DNA from 4 places in the Streptomyces sp. GDS52 genome. Region 2 is predicted to be linked to each of the others. Evidence: riboswitches for the same ligand, from Rfam matches in the RefSeq annotation. Region 2 holds a riboswitch; each other region holds the start of a gene.
What was found. A riboswitch is a leader RNA that binds a small molecule or an ion and turns the genes downstream of it on or off. The one in region 2 is predicted to bind cobalamin.
Positions count from the first base shown of each region.

Region 1: it holds a riboswitch for cobalamin, as region 2 does, so the genes downstream of both, ACTWJ9_RS23725 (prenyltransferase/squalene oxidase repeat-containing protein) here and ACTWJ9_RS10260 (ribonucleoside-diphosphate reductase subunit alpha) in region 2, are expected to answer to the same signal.
Region 3: it holds a riboswitch for cobalamin, as region 2 does, so the genes downstream of both, ACTWJ9_RS03040 (FecCD family ABC transporter permease) here and ACTWJ9_RS10260 (ribonucleoside-diphosphate reductase subunit alpha) in region 2, are expected to answer to the same signal.
Region 4: it holds a riboswitch for cobalamin, as region 2 does, so the genes downstream of both, ACTWJ9_RS06340 (energy-coupling factor ABC transporter permease) here and ACTWJ9_RS10260 (ribonucleoside-diphosphate reductase subunit alpha) in region 2, are expected to answer to the same signal.

Region 1 is NZ_CM125966.1:5,206,495-5,210,707, forward strand. It holds gene ACTWJ9_RS23715 (energy-coupling factor transporter transmembrane component T) at 1-749, opposite strand, end outside; gene ACTWJ9_RS23720 (SCO2322 family protein) at 742-1,431, opposite strand; gene ACTWJ9_RS23725 (prenyltransferase/squalene oxidase repeat-containing protein) at 1,428-2,684, opposite strand; adenosylcobalamin-variant (AdoCbl-variant) riboswitch at 2,808-2,904, opposite strand; gene ACTWJ9_RS23730 (TetR family transcriptional regulator) at 3,107-3,727, opposite strand; gene ACTWJ9_RS23735 (glycosyltransferase family 4 protein) at 4,061-4,213, shown strand, end outside.
Region 2 is NZ_CM125966.1:2,295,435-2,299,647, forward strand. It holds gene mctP (monocarboxylate uptake permease MctP) at 1-34, shown strand, start outside; gene ACTWJ9_RS10255 (GNAT family N-acetyltransferase) at 116-622, shown strand; cobalamin riboswitch at 638-832, shown strand; gene ACTWJ9_RS10260 (ribonucleoside-diphosphate reductase subunit alpha) at 958-3,351, shown strand; gene ACTWJ9_RS10265 (ribonucleotide-diphosphate reductase subunit beta) at 3,351-4,213, shown strand, end outside.
Region 3 is NZ_CM125966.1:635,734-639,946, reverse strand. It holds gene ACTWJ9_RS03045 (alpha/beta hydrolase) at 1-1,522, shown strand, start outside; cobalamin riboswitch at 1,844-1,964, shown strand; gene ACTWJ9_RS03040 (FecCD family ABC transporter permease) at 2,066-3,175, shown strand; gene ACTWJ9_RS03035 (ABC transporter ATP-binding protein) at 3,175-4,005, shown strand; gene ACTWJ9_RS03030 (ABC transporter substrate-binding protein) at 4,021-4,213, shown strand, end outside.
Region 4 is NZ_CM125966.1:1,408,834-1,413,046, forward strand. It holds gene ACTWJ9_RS06335 (ABC transporter substrate-binding protein) at 1-1,245, opposite strand, end outside; cobalamin riboswitch at 1,423-1,631, shown strand; gene ACTWJ9_RS06340 (energy-coupling factor ABC transporter permease) at 1,662-2,417, shown strand; gene ACTWJ9_RS06345 (energy-coupling factor ABC transporter substrate-binding protein) at 2,414-2,779, shown strand; gene cbiQ (cobalt ECF transporter T component CbiQ) at 2,786-3,535, shown strand; gene ACTWJ9_RS06355 (energy-coupling factor ABC transporter ATP-binding protein) at 3,532-4,213, shown strand, end outside.

The DNA.
Region 1 (4,213 bases), 2.9 Mb from region 2:
TGCGCGCTGCGGCCGTAACCGCGGGCGTCCATCGCGGCGGCGAGCGCGACCGAACGCTCCAACGCGCCCTCCAGGACCGGCAGTCCGACCTGCAGCAGCCCCCGGACACCCCGGTCGGGACGGCCCCGCAGCCGGCGGGCGGCGCGCAGCCGCTGGACGTCCGCGATCAGGTTCGGCGCGAACGTCAGCGCCACGACGACGGCCACCCCCATCTCGTACAGGGCGCCGGGCAGGGACTTCAGCAGACGGGAGGGGTTGGCGAGGGCGTTCGCGGCACCGACGCAGATGAGCAGCGTGGCCAGTTTCAGGCCGTCGTACAGGGCGAACGTGAGGGCCTCGGCCGTGACCTCGCCGCCCAGGCGGATGCCCTGCGCCCAGTCGGGGAGCGGGACCTCGGGCAGATCGACCAGCACACGCGTGCCGGGTACGGGGGAGCCGAGGACGATCGCGAAGAGCAGGCGGACGGCGAGCACGAGGAGCGCCAGCTTGACGAACGCGCCGTAGGAGCGGGCCCAGGGCGCGTTCGGGCGGCGGGTGGCCACGACGTACGCGGAGACGGTGACGAGGAGGGCGAGCAGCAGCGGGTTGGTGGTACGGGTGGCGGCGACACCGAGGGCCAGGGCCCACAGCCACCAGGCACCGGGATGCAGGGCACTGCCCTGCCGGCGGCGCGAGGCGGGGGCGCCCGGCGGCACCGGACGTCCGGTGCCGGTGCCGGTGCGCCCCCGTGGTCGGGCGCCGCTAGCCACGACGGCGTACCTGCCAGACCGCCGCCGCCCCCAGCAACGCCACCACGGCGATCCCGGCGACCAGACCGAGCGAGGGGCCGCCGTCGCCCTCCGAGGAGGACGAAGACGCCGTCGGCGCCGAGGACTTCGCGCCGTCCTCCCCCTCCGACTTCTCGGGCTTCCCGGGCGCCGGTGCGCTGCCGCCCGACACCTGCTCCCCGCAGCCCTTCTCCGGATAGCCCGCGATCGCGCACAGCAGGGCGTTGCTGTCGTAGCGCAGGGGCTTGGCGACGGAGGCCAGGGCCTCGGCCGTCGTGGCGTCCGAGGGGACCCGGGCGCAGGCGGTGCGGCCGTCCGGCGGAGTCTCGCCGGACGGGGCGTCGGCGGCGATACCGAAGTCGATGACCAGGGCCACCCGCTTCTCACCGTCCTTCGCCGGGGTCTTCGCGCAGATCGCGGCGAAGTCGGCGGCGCCCCGGGGCCGCGTCGCGTCGGCGGAGTCCTCGCTGACGGCGAACCGGAAACCCTGGACGTCGCCGTCGGCGGGACGGGCCGTCGAGGGCCCCTGGGTGGCGTACGTCCACGCGTCGCCGTCCAGGTCCCAGAACGACCAGTACCGGTAGCCGGCGGCCTGCGCCTGGCCCACGCCCGCCAGCAGCGGCAGGAGCGCGGCCAGGAACAGCACGGTGGCCCGGCGGATCACGACTGCTGCTTCCGGCTCCGGCCGCGCAGCAGGAAGACGGCGCCGACAGCGGCGACGAGGCAGACACCGACGATCGAGAGGGTCCACCGGAGGCCGGACCCGGAGTCCGACGCGGCCTTCGCGGCCTTCTCGTCCTGTCCGGCCTTGTCGTCGTTCGCCGTCCGCGAGGACTCCCCGGCGGCCGGCCCGGTCGCCGAGAGCTGCTTCACCAGGTCGGTGCCGCCGAAGGCGCGCGGGTCGGTGCCGGTCGCGTGGGCGGCGAAGATCAGCTGGGCGTAGGCGGCGGGGCCGCTCTGGGCGGCCCAGTCGGCGGCGTTCTCCGCCAGCCAGGCCGCGGACTTCGCGGCCTGCCCGGTGGCGCCCTGCGCGGCGAGCGCGACCACCGCGTCGGCGGTGTTGCCGTAGTCGGGCTGGTCCTCGGAGCCGGGGAGGGCGGAGACGAGGTGGTCGTCCCCGGCGAGTACGCCGGCGAGGTGGGCGGCGCCGTTGGCGGCGGCCTGCTCGGGCGTGTCCGCCTTCTCGCAACCGGCGTCCGCCGACTCGCCCTTGCCGGGTTCGACCACCAGGCCCGCGCCGAGGGAGCCGGCCACGCCCGCCGCCGTGGCGTCGGTATTGGCGACCAGTTCGCCCTTCTTGCCCGGCTGGAAGGCGAACGCGCCCGCGCCGTCACCCTCGTCGTCGCACGGCAGCGCCAGCTTCAGCAGGGCGTCGTAGGGGGACTTGCCGTCCTTGACCGCCTCGGCCGGCTTCTCGCCCGTCGCGGTGAGCGCGCCGATGACCACGGAGGTGGAGTTGGCGTCGCTGTCCCCGCCCGCCATGTAGCCCCAGCCGCCGTCCTCGTTCTGCACGGACTTCAGCCAGTCGACGGCCTTGCCGACGACGGCGTCGTGCCCGCCGAGGGCGGCGAGGGCCTGGACGGCGGCGGCGGTCTGGTTGGTGTCGACCATGGTCGTGGCGTCGCACGCCGTGCCGGTGTCCGCACGGTACGGGGCGAACGAGCCGTCGGCGCACTGCTGCCCCGCCAGCCAGTCGACGGACGACTTCGGCGGCTCGACGCCCACCGTGTGCTGGGCGAGCAGGGCGAGCGACTGCCGCCACACGCCGTCGTACTGCGGATCGCCGTCGCCGTACAGGGCGGCGGGCAGGGGCTGTTGGGACGGTGAGGGGGACGGGGACGAGTCGGCGGCGGCCGGTACGGCGGCACCGATCACGGCGACGGCGGCCAGAACCGCTGCGCTGCTACGGACGTTCATGATCGGCGGATGCCTCTTTCCCACTGGGGAGCCAGGCAGCACGGGACATCCCGGCGGCTCGGCTCCGTAAACCTCGACGGTGCCGCGCCCCGGCGGGCCGCCGGGCGCGTGAGCCGGTCACGAACCGTCCGGGGCGTTCCGGCTCGCCGTCCCGGGGGACGGCTCACGGTTGCGGGTCAGCGCCGGAATTGCACCGGCTTTCCCCCGTACGGGTGATGACGACGCCGTCACTCTACCCGTACGTAAGAAAGTGGTCGGAAGTGGCGTGAACCGAGGCGGCCGAGGTCACGTCGCCATGGACCGGCCCGCCCCGTCGGTCAACCGTTCACGCGCAATCGGTCCATGGACGGCCGAAGGGTGACCGGTCAGGGGAGTGAGAGCGGCACGCGGCGGCTGACGGAAGGGCGTCGAACGTTTCGACTTCACGGCGCTCCATCCTTCGGTGCCGTCCGGTCGATCAGTCGGCACGCCGTCTCGATGTCGATCCTGACCTGGGCGATCGAGGCGCGCCCCGACAGCCAGGTGATCAGGGCCGAGTGCCAGGTGTGCTCGATGACGCGGACCGCGGCGAGCTGGTCCGGTGTGGGCTCCCCGAGGTCCATGGCGTCCAGGATGATCATCGTCGTCCGGCGGGAGACCTGGTCGACCTCCGGGCTCACGCTGCGGTCCGCGAAGGTCAGCGCGCGCACCATCGCGTCGGCCAGCTGCGGCTCGCGCTGGAGCGCGCGGAAGGCCAGCATCAGGGTCCCGGTGACCCGTTCCGCGGCCGTGTCGCCCGCCGGGGGCTTCTTCCGCAGGGTGCGGTGCATGCGCTCCAGCTGGTCCTGCATCGTGGCCACCAGCAGGTGGATCTTGGACGGGAAGTAGCGGTACAGCGTGCCCAGCGCCACCTGTGAGGACTCCGCGACCTCCCGCATCTGCACCGCGTCGAAGCCGCCCCGGCCGGCCAGCCGGGCGCTCGCGTCCAGGATGCGGCGCCTGCGCGCCTCCTGCCGCTCGGTCAGGGGTGAGGTGGGGGAGGCTCCGGTGGCACCGGCGTCCATGAGCGCCGCCTTGTCCGCCTCGCCGGACTTGTCGGTCCTGGAGGTCCTGGCGGTCCTGCCGGCCTTGTTCGGCTTGGGCGGCGTCGCCGCCTCGGCCGCCTTCTCGGTGTGGGCTTCCGTGGGCATGGGCCCCGTTCCGTGACCGTCGGTGAGGGGTGGTGATCGGACAGCATGGCACGCGTCCCGTCGTGGCGTGAATCACCTGATCCACTGCTTCCGGCGTCCCTACCTGCCGGTAGATTCGGAGCCGCGGAACGATCAACTCTGAAACTTGTTCCAGGTTAACGTCCCGACGTAGAGTCGCGGGACCGTGCAGGGAGAAGGGGGCCCAGGGTGACCGCTGAGGCCAGTCAGGCCGGGCCCTCGCGGGGTCCCTCCGCCGCCGCCGACGGCATGCGACCGCTCCGCATCGCACTCCTCACCTACAAGGGGAACCCGTTCTGCGGCGGACAGGGCGTCTACGTACGCCACCTCTCCCGCGAACTC
Region 2 (4,213 bases):
GCTCCCGCCGGCCACGGCGGGCAGCGCCCACTGACGCCGTACAGCGCGCTCGGGGCAGCGGGCCGCCGGAAAAAATCGGCGGCCCGCTGCCCTGCCCGTCGGGCACACTCGCGCCATGGACATCATGATTCGGCCGGTGCAGCCCGACGAGTACAAGACACTGGGTGAGATCACCGCACAGACCTATCTGGAGGACGGTCTGCTCGACTTCGGGGAGAACGACCCGTACCTCGGCGAGCTCAGGGACGTCGCCAAGCGGGCCGCCGCCGCCGAGGTGCTGGTCGCCGTGGACGGCGGCCGGGTGATCGGCGGGGTGACGTTCGTTCCGGACGGCGGGCCCATGGCCGACCTGGCCGGGCCCGGCGAGGCCGAGATCCGGATGCTCGTGGTCGCCCGTGCGGCCCGGGGCCGCGGAGTGGGGGAGGCCCTCGTCCGCACCTGTGTCGACCGGGCGCGGGCCACACCGGGGTGTGAGGGGATCGCGCTGTCGACCCAGCGGATGATGCACTCCGCCCACCGCATCTACGAACGTCTCGGCTTCGTCCGCGCCCCCGAGCGTGACTGGAACCCGGTTCCGCACCTGGACGACATCGACCTTCTCTCCTGCACATTGGCGTTCTGACCCCACCGCGACACAACATATGGGCCCGCTGGCGCCGTCCGGCACAAGATGTATGCTCATGCTTGCTGTCGCCGCAGGGGAATCCGGTGCGAATCCGGAACTGTCCCGCAACGGTGTACTTGTGCGTGTCCGCGTTTCTTGCGTTTTCCGCATTTTTCGCGTGCCCGCACGGGCTTCAGTCCGAGGACCTGCCGACAGTGCGCCCGGCCGTCCGGTCCGGGTGCCTGACGTCCGGGCCTCGTGGAATGGGCCGGTGGACGCGTGGCGCGTGCGCGTGCCCGTGTGCTGCCCCCTCCCCTCTGCGAGGCCCCGTGCCGAGCGAGGGAGAGCCCCACGTGACCATCGCGCCAGCCGATCCTGCTTCAGCGGTCGACCTGACCGACGTGAGCGACGTGAGCGAGGGCCCCGGTGCCGCGCTGCTGCGGACCCTGACCGGGCTGACCGCCGACCTCTCCGACGCCGACCCCGGACGGGTCGCCGCCGCCGCGCTGCGCGGCCGGTCCGCCCGTGCGGACGGGACCGAGCTGCGGGAGCTGGCCACCGAGGCGGCGGCCGGGCTCATCTCCGAGGACCCCGCCTACTCCCGGCTCGCCGCGCGGCTGCTGACGCTCGGCATCCGCGCCGAGGCCGCCTCGCAGGGGGTCACGTCGTTCACCTCCTCGATCTCGACGGGTCACCGCGAGGGCCTCGTCGCGGACCGGACCGCCGAGTTCGTCCTGCTGCACGCGGCCCGTCTCGACGCGCTGATCGACCCCGGCGCGGACGACCGTTTCGGCTACTTCGGCCTGCGCACCCTGCACAGCCGCTATCTGCTGCGGCACCCGGTCACCCGCAAGGTCGTCGAGACACCGCAGCACTTCCTGCTGCGGGTCGCCGCCGGCCTCGCCGAGGACGACAGCGCCCGCTCGGTGGACGAGGTCGCCGCGCTGTACGGCCTGATGAGCCGCCTGGAGTACCTGCCCTCCTCCCCCACCCTGTTCAACTCCGGCACCCGGCACCCCCAGATGTCGTCCTGCTACCTCCTCGACTCCCCCAAGGACGAGCTGGACTCCCTCTACGACCGCTACCACCAGGTGGCCCGCCTCTCCAAGCACGCCGGCGGCATCGGCCTGGCCTACTCCCGGGTCCGCTCCCGCGGTTCGCTGATCCGCGGTACCAACGGGCACTCCAACGGCATCGTCCCGTTCCTGAAGACCCTGGACGCCTCGGTCGCCGCCGTGAACCAGGGCGGCCGGCGCAAGGGCGCGGCAGCGGTCTACCTGGAGACCTGGCACTCGGACGTCGAGGAGTTCCTGGAGCTGCGCGACAACACCGGTGAGGACGCCCGCCGTACGCACAACCTGAACCTCGCGCACTGGGTGCCGGACGAGTTCATGCGCCGGGTGAACGCCGACGCGCCGTGGTCGCTGTTCTCCCCGTCCGACGTCCCGGACCTGGTCGACCTGTGGGGCGAGGAGTTCGACGCGGCCTACCGGGCCGCCGAGGCGGCGGGTCTGGCGACGAAGACGCTCCCCGCGCGGGAGCTGTACGGACGCATGATGCGCACCCTCGCCCAGACCGGCAACGGCTGGATGACCTTCAAGGACGCCGCCAACCGCACCGCCAACCAGACCGCCGAGCCGGGCCACGTCGTCCACTCGTCCAACCTGTGCACGGAGATCCTCGAGGTCACCAGTGACGGGGAGACGGCGGTCTGCAACCTGGGGTCGGTCAACCTCGGCGCGTTCGTCGACCGGGCGAACGGCGCCCTCGACTGGGAGCGGCTGGACGCCACCGTCCGCACCGCCGTCACCTTCCTGGACCGGGTCGTCGACATCAACTTCTACCCGACCGAGCAGGCGCGCCGTTCCAACGCCCGCTGGCGCCCGGTGGGGCTGGGCGTGATGGGCCTCCAGGACGTCTTCTTCCAGCTCCGGCTGCCCTTCGACTCCCCCGGGGCGAAGGCCCTCTCGACCCGTATCGCCGAGCGGATCATGCTCGCCGCGTACGAGACGTCCGCCGGCCTCGCCGAGGCCCACGGCCCCCTGCCGGCCTGGGAGAAGACGCGTACGGCCCGGGGCGTCCTGCACCCCGACCACTACGGCGTGGAGGCGGCCTGGCCCGAGCGGTGGGCCGCGCTGCGCGCGCGCATGGCCACGAGCGGCCTGCGCAACTCGCTGCTCCTGGCGATCGCGCCGACCGCCACCATCGCGTCGATCGCGGGTGTGTACGAGTGCATCGAGCCGCAGGTGTCCAACCTGTTCAAGCGCGAGACGCTGTCCGGCGAGTTCCTCCAGGTCAACTCGTACCTGGTGGACGACCTGAAGCGGCTGGGCGTCTGGGACGCGCGGACCCGTGAGGCGCTGCGCGAGGCGGGTGGCTCGGTGCAGGACGTCACCTGGATCCCCGAGGAGGTGCGCGGTCTGTACCGCACCGCGTGGGAGATCCCGCAGCGCTCGCTGATCGACATGGCCGCCGACCGCACCCCGTTCCTGGACCAGTCGCAGTCGCTGAACCTGTTCCTGGAGACGCCGACCATCGGCAAGCTCTCCTCGATGTACGCCTACGCCTGGAAGCGGGGCCTGAAGACCACGTACTACCTGCGCTCGCGCCCCGCGACCCGCATCGCCCGCGCGGCCCAGGGCCAGGCGCACACGCAAGCACAAGCCCCCGTCCGGCAGCCGGCGCCCGGCCCCGAAGCGGTCGCCTGCTCCCTTGAGAACCCCGAGTCCTGCGAGGCCTGCCAGTGATGTCCACCACCGCCGCCACCGCCACCGCCCGGTCCCAGAACCTCCTCGACCCGGGCTTCGAACTCACCCTGCGCCCCATGCGCTACCCCGACTTCTACGAGCGCTACCGGGACGCCATCAAGAACACCTGGCACGTGGAGGAGGTCGACCTCCACTCGGACGTCGCCGACCTGGCGAAGCTCAGTCCGGAAGAACAGCACCTGATCGGGCGGCTGGTGGCCTTCTTCGCCACCGGCGACTCGATCGTGGCGAACAACCTGGTGCTCACCCTCTACAAGCACATCAACTCCCCGGAAGCACGGCTGTATCTCTCCCGGCAGCTGTTCGAGGAGGCGGTGCACGTCCAGTTCTATCTGACCCTGCTGGACACCTATCTGCCCGCCCCGGAGGACCGCGCCGCCGCCTTCGCCGCGGTGGAGAACATCCCCTCCATCCGGGAGAAGGCCGAGTTCTGCTTCAGGTGGATGGACTCGGTGGAGAAGCTCGACCGGCTGGAGACGCGGGCCGACCGCCGCCGTTTCCTGCTCAACCTGATCTGCTTCGCCGCCTGCATCGAGGGCCTGTTCTTCTACGGGGCGTTCGCCTACGTGTACTGGTTCCGCAGCCGGGGCCTGCTGCACGGTCTCGCGACGGGCACCAACTGGGTGTTCCGGGACGAGACGATGCACATGTCCTTCGCCTTCGACGTGGTCGACACCGTGCGCAAGGAGGAGCCGGACCTGTTCGACGACGAGCTTCAGCAGCAGGTGACGGACATGCTGCGCGAAGCGGTCGAGGCGGAACTGCAGTTCGGGCGCGACCTGTGCGGTGACGGGCTGCCGGGCATGAACACCGAGTCGATGCGGCAGTACCTGGAGTGCGT
Region 3 (4,213 bases), 1.7 Mb from region 2:
CGGTGCCCCCGCACCTTCGGTGCCCGTCCCTCGACTGGACTGGAGCCCCTGCGTCCGGGGCAGCGAGTTCGACTGCGCGACCGCGAAGGTGCCGCTGGACCACGGCAGACCGGGTGGCCGCACCCTCGAGCTGGCGGTCGTCAAACGGAAGGCGACCGACCCCGGCCGGCGCATCGGCACCCTCTTCTTCAACCCCGGCGGCCCCGGCGGTCCCGGAACCGTGCAGATGCCGCAGAACTACGAGAAGTTCCCGCGCGAGGTGCGGGAGCGGTTCGACATCGTCAGCTGGGACCCCCGGGGAGTCGGCAGCAGCACCGCGGTGAACTGTTTCGCGACTCCCGAGGAAGCCGCCGAATGGAACGCGGGCAAACCGGCGGGCTTCCCGGTGGACGAGAAGGAGCGGGCGGCCTTCATCGCCGCGTACAAGGACCTGGCCCGGCGCTGTGAGCAGCGTGACCCCGAACTGCTGCGCCATGTGTCGACCACCGACACCGCCCGCGACCTCGACCTGCTCCGCCGGGCGGTGGGGGAGCCGCACCTCACCTACCAGGGGATTTCCTACGGCACGATCCTGGGCGCCACCTACGCCGGCCTCTTCCCCGGCAAGGTCCGAGCCATGGTCCTCGACAGCAACATCGACCCGCAGGCCTGGACGCATCACGCGTCCGACGCCGACCCCCGGCTCACGACGTTCCTGCGCATGGGCTCGGACCGCACCGCGGCGGCGACCCTGGATCGGTTCCTCGCCCTGTGCGGGTCCACCACCACCGCCCACTGCGCCTTCTCCGCCGGCGGCCCGAAGGCGACCCGGACCAAGTTCGACCAGCTGATGCAGCGGCTCCGGAAGCAGCCCGTGGGCGCGTGGACCTACGCCGGCACGGTCGCCGACGCGGTGAGCAGCCTCTACGTCGTCCACCCGGGGTGGACGGACCTCGCCGGCCGGCTGCAGGACCTGTGGCGGGGCCGCGCCCCGGAGCCGGCCTCGCCCCCGCCCCCACCGGCGGTTCCGGACCCGAACCCGTACCTGGGCGAGGAGCAGGGTGCCGCGGTGCTCTGCAGTGACAGTCCCAACCCGCGTGATCCCGGGGCCTACCACGCCATGGAGGAGGCCGCCGCCGCTCGTGCGGGCGACGCCGGACGCTTCTGGACCTGGGCCGCCGAGGGGTGCGCCACCTGGCCCGCGGTCGCCGCCGACCGCTACCGCGGTCCGTGGGACAAGCCGACGGCACACCCCGTCCTGGTGGTCGGTACCACCTACGACCCCGCCACTCCCTACTCGAACGCGCAGGCCATGGTCGAGGAACTGGCCAACGCCCGCCTGCTCACCAACGACGGCTACGGGCACACCGCGTTGATCAACCCCAGCAGCTGCGTCACGGCGCACGAGAGCCGCTACCTCGTCGACGGCACCCTCCCGCCGGTCGGAACGACGTGCCGGCAGGACACGCCTCCCTTCTCCGCGACCAGGCCGGCCGGCGGTGTCGCCACCGGCGGCGGCGGAACGGCCGGCGCCGCCGCCTGAACCGGCCGGGAGCCCCGGCCGCTCCCCGCTCCCCGCCGAGCCGCTGGGCGCCAGGCCCTGGACCCATCTCGGTCCGGGGCCTGGTGCAGTCCTGCGATGAGGAGTGCGACCAGTCGGCGTGCGTCGTGGTCGGGTTCACGGTCGGTGCCGACGCAGAGGTTCCCGATGCCGTGCGTCAGCCGGCCGCACGCGTCCAGCTCCTCGCCGGGCCAGGCCGCCGGCGGCCTGCCAGGCCGTTGAGCAGGGCAGGTGCAGAGGCCCGGTGGGAGTGCCGGTGGGGGTGATCTCCGCCACCACCGGCGGGGCTGCTCCGGCGGGCGCGCTAAGCTGCACATGCCCCGCGGGGGAAGTCCGGTCGAATTCCGGCGCTGACCCGCAACGGTAGGTGGAGCCACTCCAAGGCCCCGCAAGCCCGATTACCCGCGGTGCGAAGGCTCCTGTCATTCGCCGTGGACTGCGAGAGGTGCTGCGCAGGGCGCCCGCGCCCGGGGCCGCTCCTTAGTGTTGCGTAGGGGCACGGCCTGAGGCGAAAGCGATCCGTCCGTGGCCACCACCCTCCGAACCGACCCTGCCACGCCCGCCCGCACGCCCCGTACCGGAGCCGGGACCGGGTCCCCCGGACGCGTGCCGTTGCCCCTTCTCCTGATCGGCCTGGGCGCCGCCTTGCCCCTGTCCCTCGTCTGCGGGGTGGGGATCGGGGCGTCGGGGATCGCCTGGGGCGAGGTGCTGCACCATCTGTGGGCCGGGTTGACGGGCGGCTCCATCACCCCCGGCCAGGTGCCGGCGTACACCATTGTCTGGGAGCTGCGCTTCCCCCGGGCCGTGCTGGCCGCGATCGTCGGGGCCGGACTGTCGGCCATCGGCGTCGCCGTGCAGGCCATGGTCCGCAACGCTCTCGCCGACCCGTACGTACTGGGCATCTCCTCGGGCGCGGCCGTGGGCGCCAACGCCGTGCTCATCTTCGGAGCCTTCGGCGCGCTCGGCGTCTGGGCCCTGTCCACGGCGGCGTTCCTCTCCGCGCTCCTGGCCATGGTGCTGGTGTACGCGATCGCCCGCACCCCTCGCGGCCTGAGCCCGCTGCGGCTCGTCCTGACGGGCACCGCGATGTTCTACGGCTTCTCGGCCGTCACCACGTTCATGGTGTTCGTGGCCGAGCGTGGTGAGGCGGCCCGTTCCGCGATGATGTGGCTGCTCGGCAGCCTCGGCGGCGCCAACTGGGCCTCCGTTCCGATCGCCGCGGGGGCGGTGCTCGGCGGCCTGGTCCATCTCGGGTGGTCGGCGCGTCGGCTGAACGCCCTGGCCATGGGCGACGAGACGGCCGCCGCGCTGGGAGTGGACCCGGGGAGACTGCGCAAGGAGCTGTTCCTGGTCTCCGCGGCCGTCACGGGGGCGGTGGTGGCGGTGAGCGGGGCGATCGGCTTCGTCGGACTGATGGTTCCGCACGCCGTGCGGATGCTCGTCGGCGCCGACCACCGGCGGCTGCTGGCCGTCGCACCGCTCGCCGGAGCCGTCCTGCTGATCTGGGTGGACATCCTGTCCCGCGTGGTGCTCGCGCCGGTCGAACTGCCGGTGGGCGTACTGACCGCGGCCATCGGCGTGCCGTGCTTCGTCCTGCTGATGCGCCGCCGTTCCTACACCTTCGGGGGCATGTGATGCAGGTCGACGTCGACGCACTGACCGTCGAGGCCGACGGCGCCCGGCTGCTGGAAGAGGTCACACTGGGCGCGGCCGAGGGACAGCTCGTCGGGCTGGTCGGGCCCAACGGCAGTGGGAAATCTACCCTGTTGCGCTGTGTCTACCGGGCGCTGCGCCCCTCGGCCGGTACGGTCCGGCTCGGCGGCGAGGACCTGTACGCCATGAGTGCGCGGGAAAGCGCCCGCCGGGTGGCCGCACTGCCCCAGGAGGCGGTCACCGAATTCGACTTCACGGTCGCCGAGGTCGTGGCGATGGGGCGGTTGCCGCATCAGCGGTCGGCGGCCCGGACCACCGAGGAGGACCGCGGGGCGTGCGAGGCCGCGCTGGCGGGGGTCGGCGCCGGTCACCTCGCCGACCGCGGCTTCCTCACCCTCTCCGGCGGCGAGCGGCAACGGGTCCTGATCGCCCGGGCGCTCGCCCAGCGCCCCCGGGTGCTGGTGCTCGACGAACCCACCAACCACCTGGACATCGCCCAGCAGTTGGAACTGCTCGCTCTGGTGCGCGGCAGCGGGCTGACGGTGCTCACCGCGCTGCACGACCTCAACCTCGCCGCACTCCACTGCGATCTGCTCCATGTCATCGACGGCGGCCGGATCGTCGCCTCCGGCGCTCCGCACGAGGTGCTCACCCCCGAGCTGCTGGCCGAGGTCTTCGGCGTGCGGGCGCATCGCGTCCCGCATCCGGAGACCGGCGCCGTACAGCTGCTCTTCGACCGCCTCCTGCCCGCTCGGTCCGCTCGGTCCGCCCGGTCCGATCAGCTCGATCAGCCCGCTCAGTCCGCTACTTGAGGAGTCACCGCCACCATGCCGCACCCGGTGCGCCCCGCCGCACTCGCACTCGCCACAGCCCTGCTCCTCACCGGCTGCGGTGCGCAGGTCACCTCTCAGGAAGGGGAGAAGGACGGTTCCGCGGCCCGTGACGGCCACTATCCGGTGACCGTGGAGAACTGCGGAGAGAAGAAGACCTACGACAAGGCGCCCCGGCGCGTGGTCACCA
Region 4 (4,213 bases), 890 kb from region 2:
GACGGCGTCCTTGCCCATGCGGGGTTCGATGACCTCCCAGGTGGCGCCCTCGACCTTGACGTCGATGCCGGCCTTCTTGGCGTCGGAGGCGTAGGCGAGGGCGTGGTCCTGGCGGACCTTGTCGCCGGAGGGGTAGAAGAGGGTGAAGGCGGCGCGGGTGCCGTCCTTGGCGCGGATGCCGTCCGTGCCGGTCTTCCAGCCGTCGCGGTCGAGGGTCTTCTTGGCCTCGGCGAGGTCCTGGGGGCGTTCGACATCCTTGGCGTACCAGGGGTCGTCGAGGGGCAGCGGCCCGTAGGCGGGGCGGCCGGCGCCGTCGAGGATCTTGTCGACCATGGCCTGGCGGTCCACGGCGAGGTCGAGGGCGCGGCGGATCGTGGTGTCGCCGGTGATCTTGTTCCCGGTGGGGAGGGTGACGGCGCGGAAGTCGTAGGTGGTGGCCTGGTAGGTCTTGCGGCCGTCGTCGTTCTTGAAGGTGGCGGCGAGGTTGGGCGGGAGGGTCGCGCCGTCGAGGTCGCCGGAGCGCAGCCGGGTGGCGCGGACGTCGTCGTCGGCGATGATCGCCATGGTGAGCTTCTTCACCTTCGGTGCGCCGCCCCAGTAGTCGGGGTTCGCCTTGAAGGTGAGCTTCTCGCCCTTGCTCCAGCCGGTGAGGAGGTACGGTCCGGTGCCGATCGGCGCGGTGTTGAAGACGCCGGTGTTGGGGTCCTGCTCGCCCGCGACGTGTTCGGGGACGATGGGCAGGACGGTGCGGGCCGGGAAGGCCGCGTAGGGGTACTTGAGGGTGAAGACGACCTTGTCGTCGCCGTCGGCGCGGATCTCCTTGACAGCGTCCAGTTCGCTCTTGGCGGTGTTGTTGGTCTTGTCGTCGAGGACCGTCTCGTACGTGTAGACCACGTCTTCGGCGGTGAGGGGTTCGCCGTCGCTGAACTTCACGTCCGGGCGCAGGGTGTAGGTGTAGGTGCGGCCGTCGTCGGTGATCTCGGGGAGCGCCTTGGCGAGGGCGGGCTCGAGCTCCAGGTCGGCGTCCCGGGCGAGCAGCCCGTCGAAGATCTTGGAGTTGCCGTCCTTGCCGTAGCCGAGCAGGGGGCTCAGCGTGTCCGGTTCGGAGGGGACCCCGATCACCACGGAGTCGGCGGACCCGCCGCTCGCGGCGCCGTCCGTGCCGCCGCCGGGGGCCGAGCACGCGGCGACCGCGGCGGCCATGGTCGCCGCGACGGCGGCACCCTTTATTCGTCGGGTCGTCATCGAATTCCACACCTTTGCTGCCCGGATCTCGTTGTTGCATATTAGTTGCAGCAGGGTTCTGCCCAGCACCCCCTCCCCTCATTCCCGCGCTTCGGCGGACCGGGTCCGCCGGGCGCGCGCCGCCGGGCGCCGTCCGCGCGCCCCCCGGAAGTGCTTGTCAGCGGCCCGGAACGGGGTCTAGGGTCGCCACGCCTTGGTGAACGGGAAATCCGGTGCGATACCGGTGCGGCCCTCGCCACTGTGATCGGGAAGTCCGGCTCCGGCCCCAGGCCCTGTCCCCCGACAGGACCGAACGGCAGCCACTGGGTCCACCTCGGACCCGGGAAGGCGGAGCACGGGCGGTGGTACCCGTCAGCCAGGAGACCGGCCAAGGCGCGTCAACCATCCACGAGGTGCTGGAGAGGGTCTGCCGAGTCATGCACATAGCCGAGGGTTTTCTACCGCCGGCGCACGCGGTCGCCTGGGGCGTCGCGTCGGCGCCGTTCGTCGTCCACGGAGCCCGGACGCTCACCCGTGAGGTCAGGGAACATCCCGAGAGCACGCTGCTGCTGGGCGCGTCGGGAGCGTTCACCTTCGTCCTGTCCGCGCTGAAACTGCCCTCGGTGACCGGGAGTTGCTCCCATCCCACCGGTACCGGGCTGGGCGCCATCCTGTTCCGGCCGCCGGTCATGGCGGTGCTGGGCACCATCACCCTGCTGTTCCAGGCCCTGTTGCTCGCCCACGGCGGGCTGACCACGCTCGGCGCCAACGTCTTCTCGATGGCGGTCGTCGGTCCGTGGGCGGGATACGGGGTCTACCGGCTGGTGCGGCGGTCCGGGGCGCCGCTGATGGTGGCGGTGTTCTGCGGCGCGTTCGTCGCCGACCTGTCGACGTACTGCGTGACGAGTGTGCAGCTGGCGCTCGCCTTTCCCGACCCGGGGAGCGGATTCCTGGGCGCGCTGGGCAAGTTCGGCTCCGTCTTCGCCGTCACGCAGATTCCGCTCGCGGTGAGCGAGGGGCTGCTGACGGTGCTGGTGATGCGCCTGCTGGTGCAGTCCAGCAGGGGCGAACTGACCCGGCTCGGGGTGCTGGTGGCGGGGCTCGGGAAGAAGTCGGCGGGCACGGGCTCAAGCACGGGCACGGGCACGGATACGGACGCAGGCGCGGGCACGGGCGAGGCGGTGGCCCGATGAGCCGGAACGCGAAGATCAACTCCCTGTTGCTGCTTCTGGTGGCCGTGCTCGCCGTGGTGCCGCTGGTGTTCGGGCTCGGCGATCACAAGGAGGAGCCGTTCGCGGGCGCCGACGCGGAGGCGGAGGTCGCGATCACCGAGATCGACCCGGACTACGAGCCGTGGTTCTCGCCGCTGTACGAACCGCCGTCCGGGGAGATCGAGTCGGCGCTGTTCGCCCTCCAGGCGGCGATCGGCGCGGGCGTGCTCGCGTACTACTTCGGGCTGCGGCGGGGGCGCCGGCAGGGGGCGGAACGGGAGCGGGGGACCTCCACCACCGCGGCGGACGTCGACGACGCGGCCCCCGCCGGAAGCGGGGCCTGATCCCCCGTGCTGCCGATCGACGCGGCGGCGCACAGCAGCCGCTGGCGCCGCCGTCATCCCGTGGACAAGGCCGTGCTCGGGCTGGGGCTCACCGTGCTGGCGATCTCGCTGCCGCCCTGGCCGGGCGCGGCCCTGGTGCTGCTGACCGCTCTCGCGGTGCTGCTGGGCCCGGCGGGGGTGCCGGGGCGGCGGTTGTGGCGTGCCTACCGGGTGCCGCTGAGCTTCTGCGTGACCGGGGCGCTCACACTGCTGGTGCAGGTGGGCGGGCCGGGCGGGTTCGTGGCCTGGGCCGACGGCGGGCCGTTGCGCGCCGGGGAGTTGCTGCTGCGCACCTCGGCGGCCTCCCTGGGCGTGCTGCTGTTCGCCTTCACCACGCCGATGTCCGATCTGCTGCCGCGCCTGGTACGGGCCGGGGTGCCCGCTCCCCTGGTGGACGTGGCGCTGGTGACGTACCGGATGAGTTTCCTGCTGCTCGACTCGGTGCGCCGGATCGGGGACGCTCAGGCGGCCCGGCTCGGGCACACCACCCGGGCGGCGACCTGGCGTTCGCTGGGCGGGCTCGGCGCGACCGCGTTCGTCCGGTCCTTCGACCGGGCGGCGCGGCTGCAGACGGGGCTCGCCGGACGCGGTTACGACGGCACGCTGCGCGTGCTGGTGCCGGAGGCGCGGGTCTCGGTGCGCTTCACGGTCGGGAGCCTGGCCCTCCTCGCGGCCCTGGCCGCCCTCACCCTCGTCCTGGAAAGGCCGCTGTCGTGAGCGGGCCCGCGCTGGTCGCCCTGCGGGGCGCGTCGTTCGCGTACGAGGACGGCCCGGCCGTGCTCACCGGCCTCGACTTCGAGGTGCGGGAGGGGCGTGCGCTCGCCCTGCTGGGCCGCAACGGGAGCGGCAAGACGACGCTGATGCGGTTGCTGAGCGGTGGACTGCGTCCGGGCACAGGCGAGTTGGCCGTGGCGGGGCGGCCTGTCCGGTACGACCGCAAGGGGCTGACCCGGCTGCGGACGACCGTACAGCTGGTGGTGCAGGACCCCGACGACCAGCTGTTCGCGGCGTCCGTGGGCCAGGACGTGTCGTTCGGGCCGCTCAACCTGGGGCTGTCCGACGCGGAGGTACGGGCGCGGGTCGCGGAGGCGCTGGCCGCGCTGGACATCACCGCCCTCGCCGACCGTCCCACGCACCTGCTGTCCTACGGGCAGCGCAAGCGGACGGCGATCGCGGGAGCCGTCGCCATGCGGCCCCGCGTCCTGATCCTCGACGAGCCGACCGCGGGCCTCGACCCCGACGGCCAGGAGCGGCTGCTCGCCACCCTCGACGGGCTGCGTGCGAACGGCACCACGGTCGTCATGGCCACCCACGACGTGGATCTCGCCCTGCGCTGGGCCGACGACGCGGCCCTGCTCACGCCGTCGGGCGCCCGGACCGGCCCGGCGCCCACGA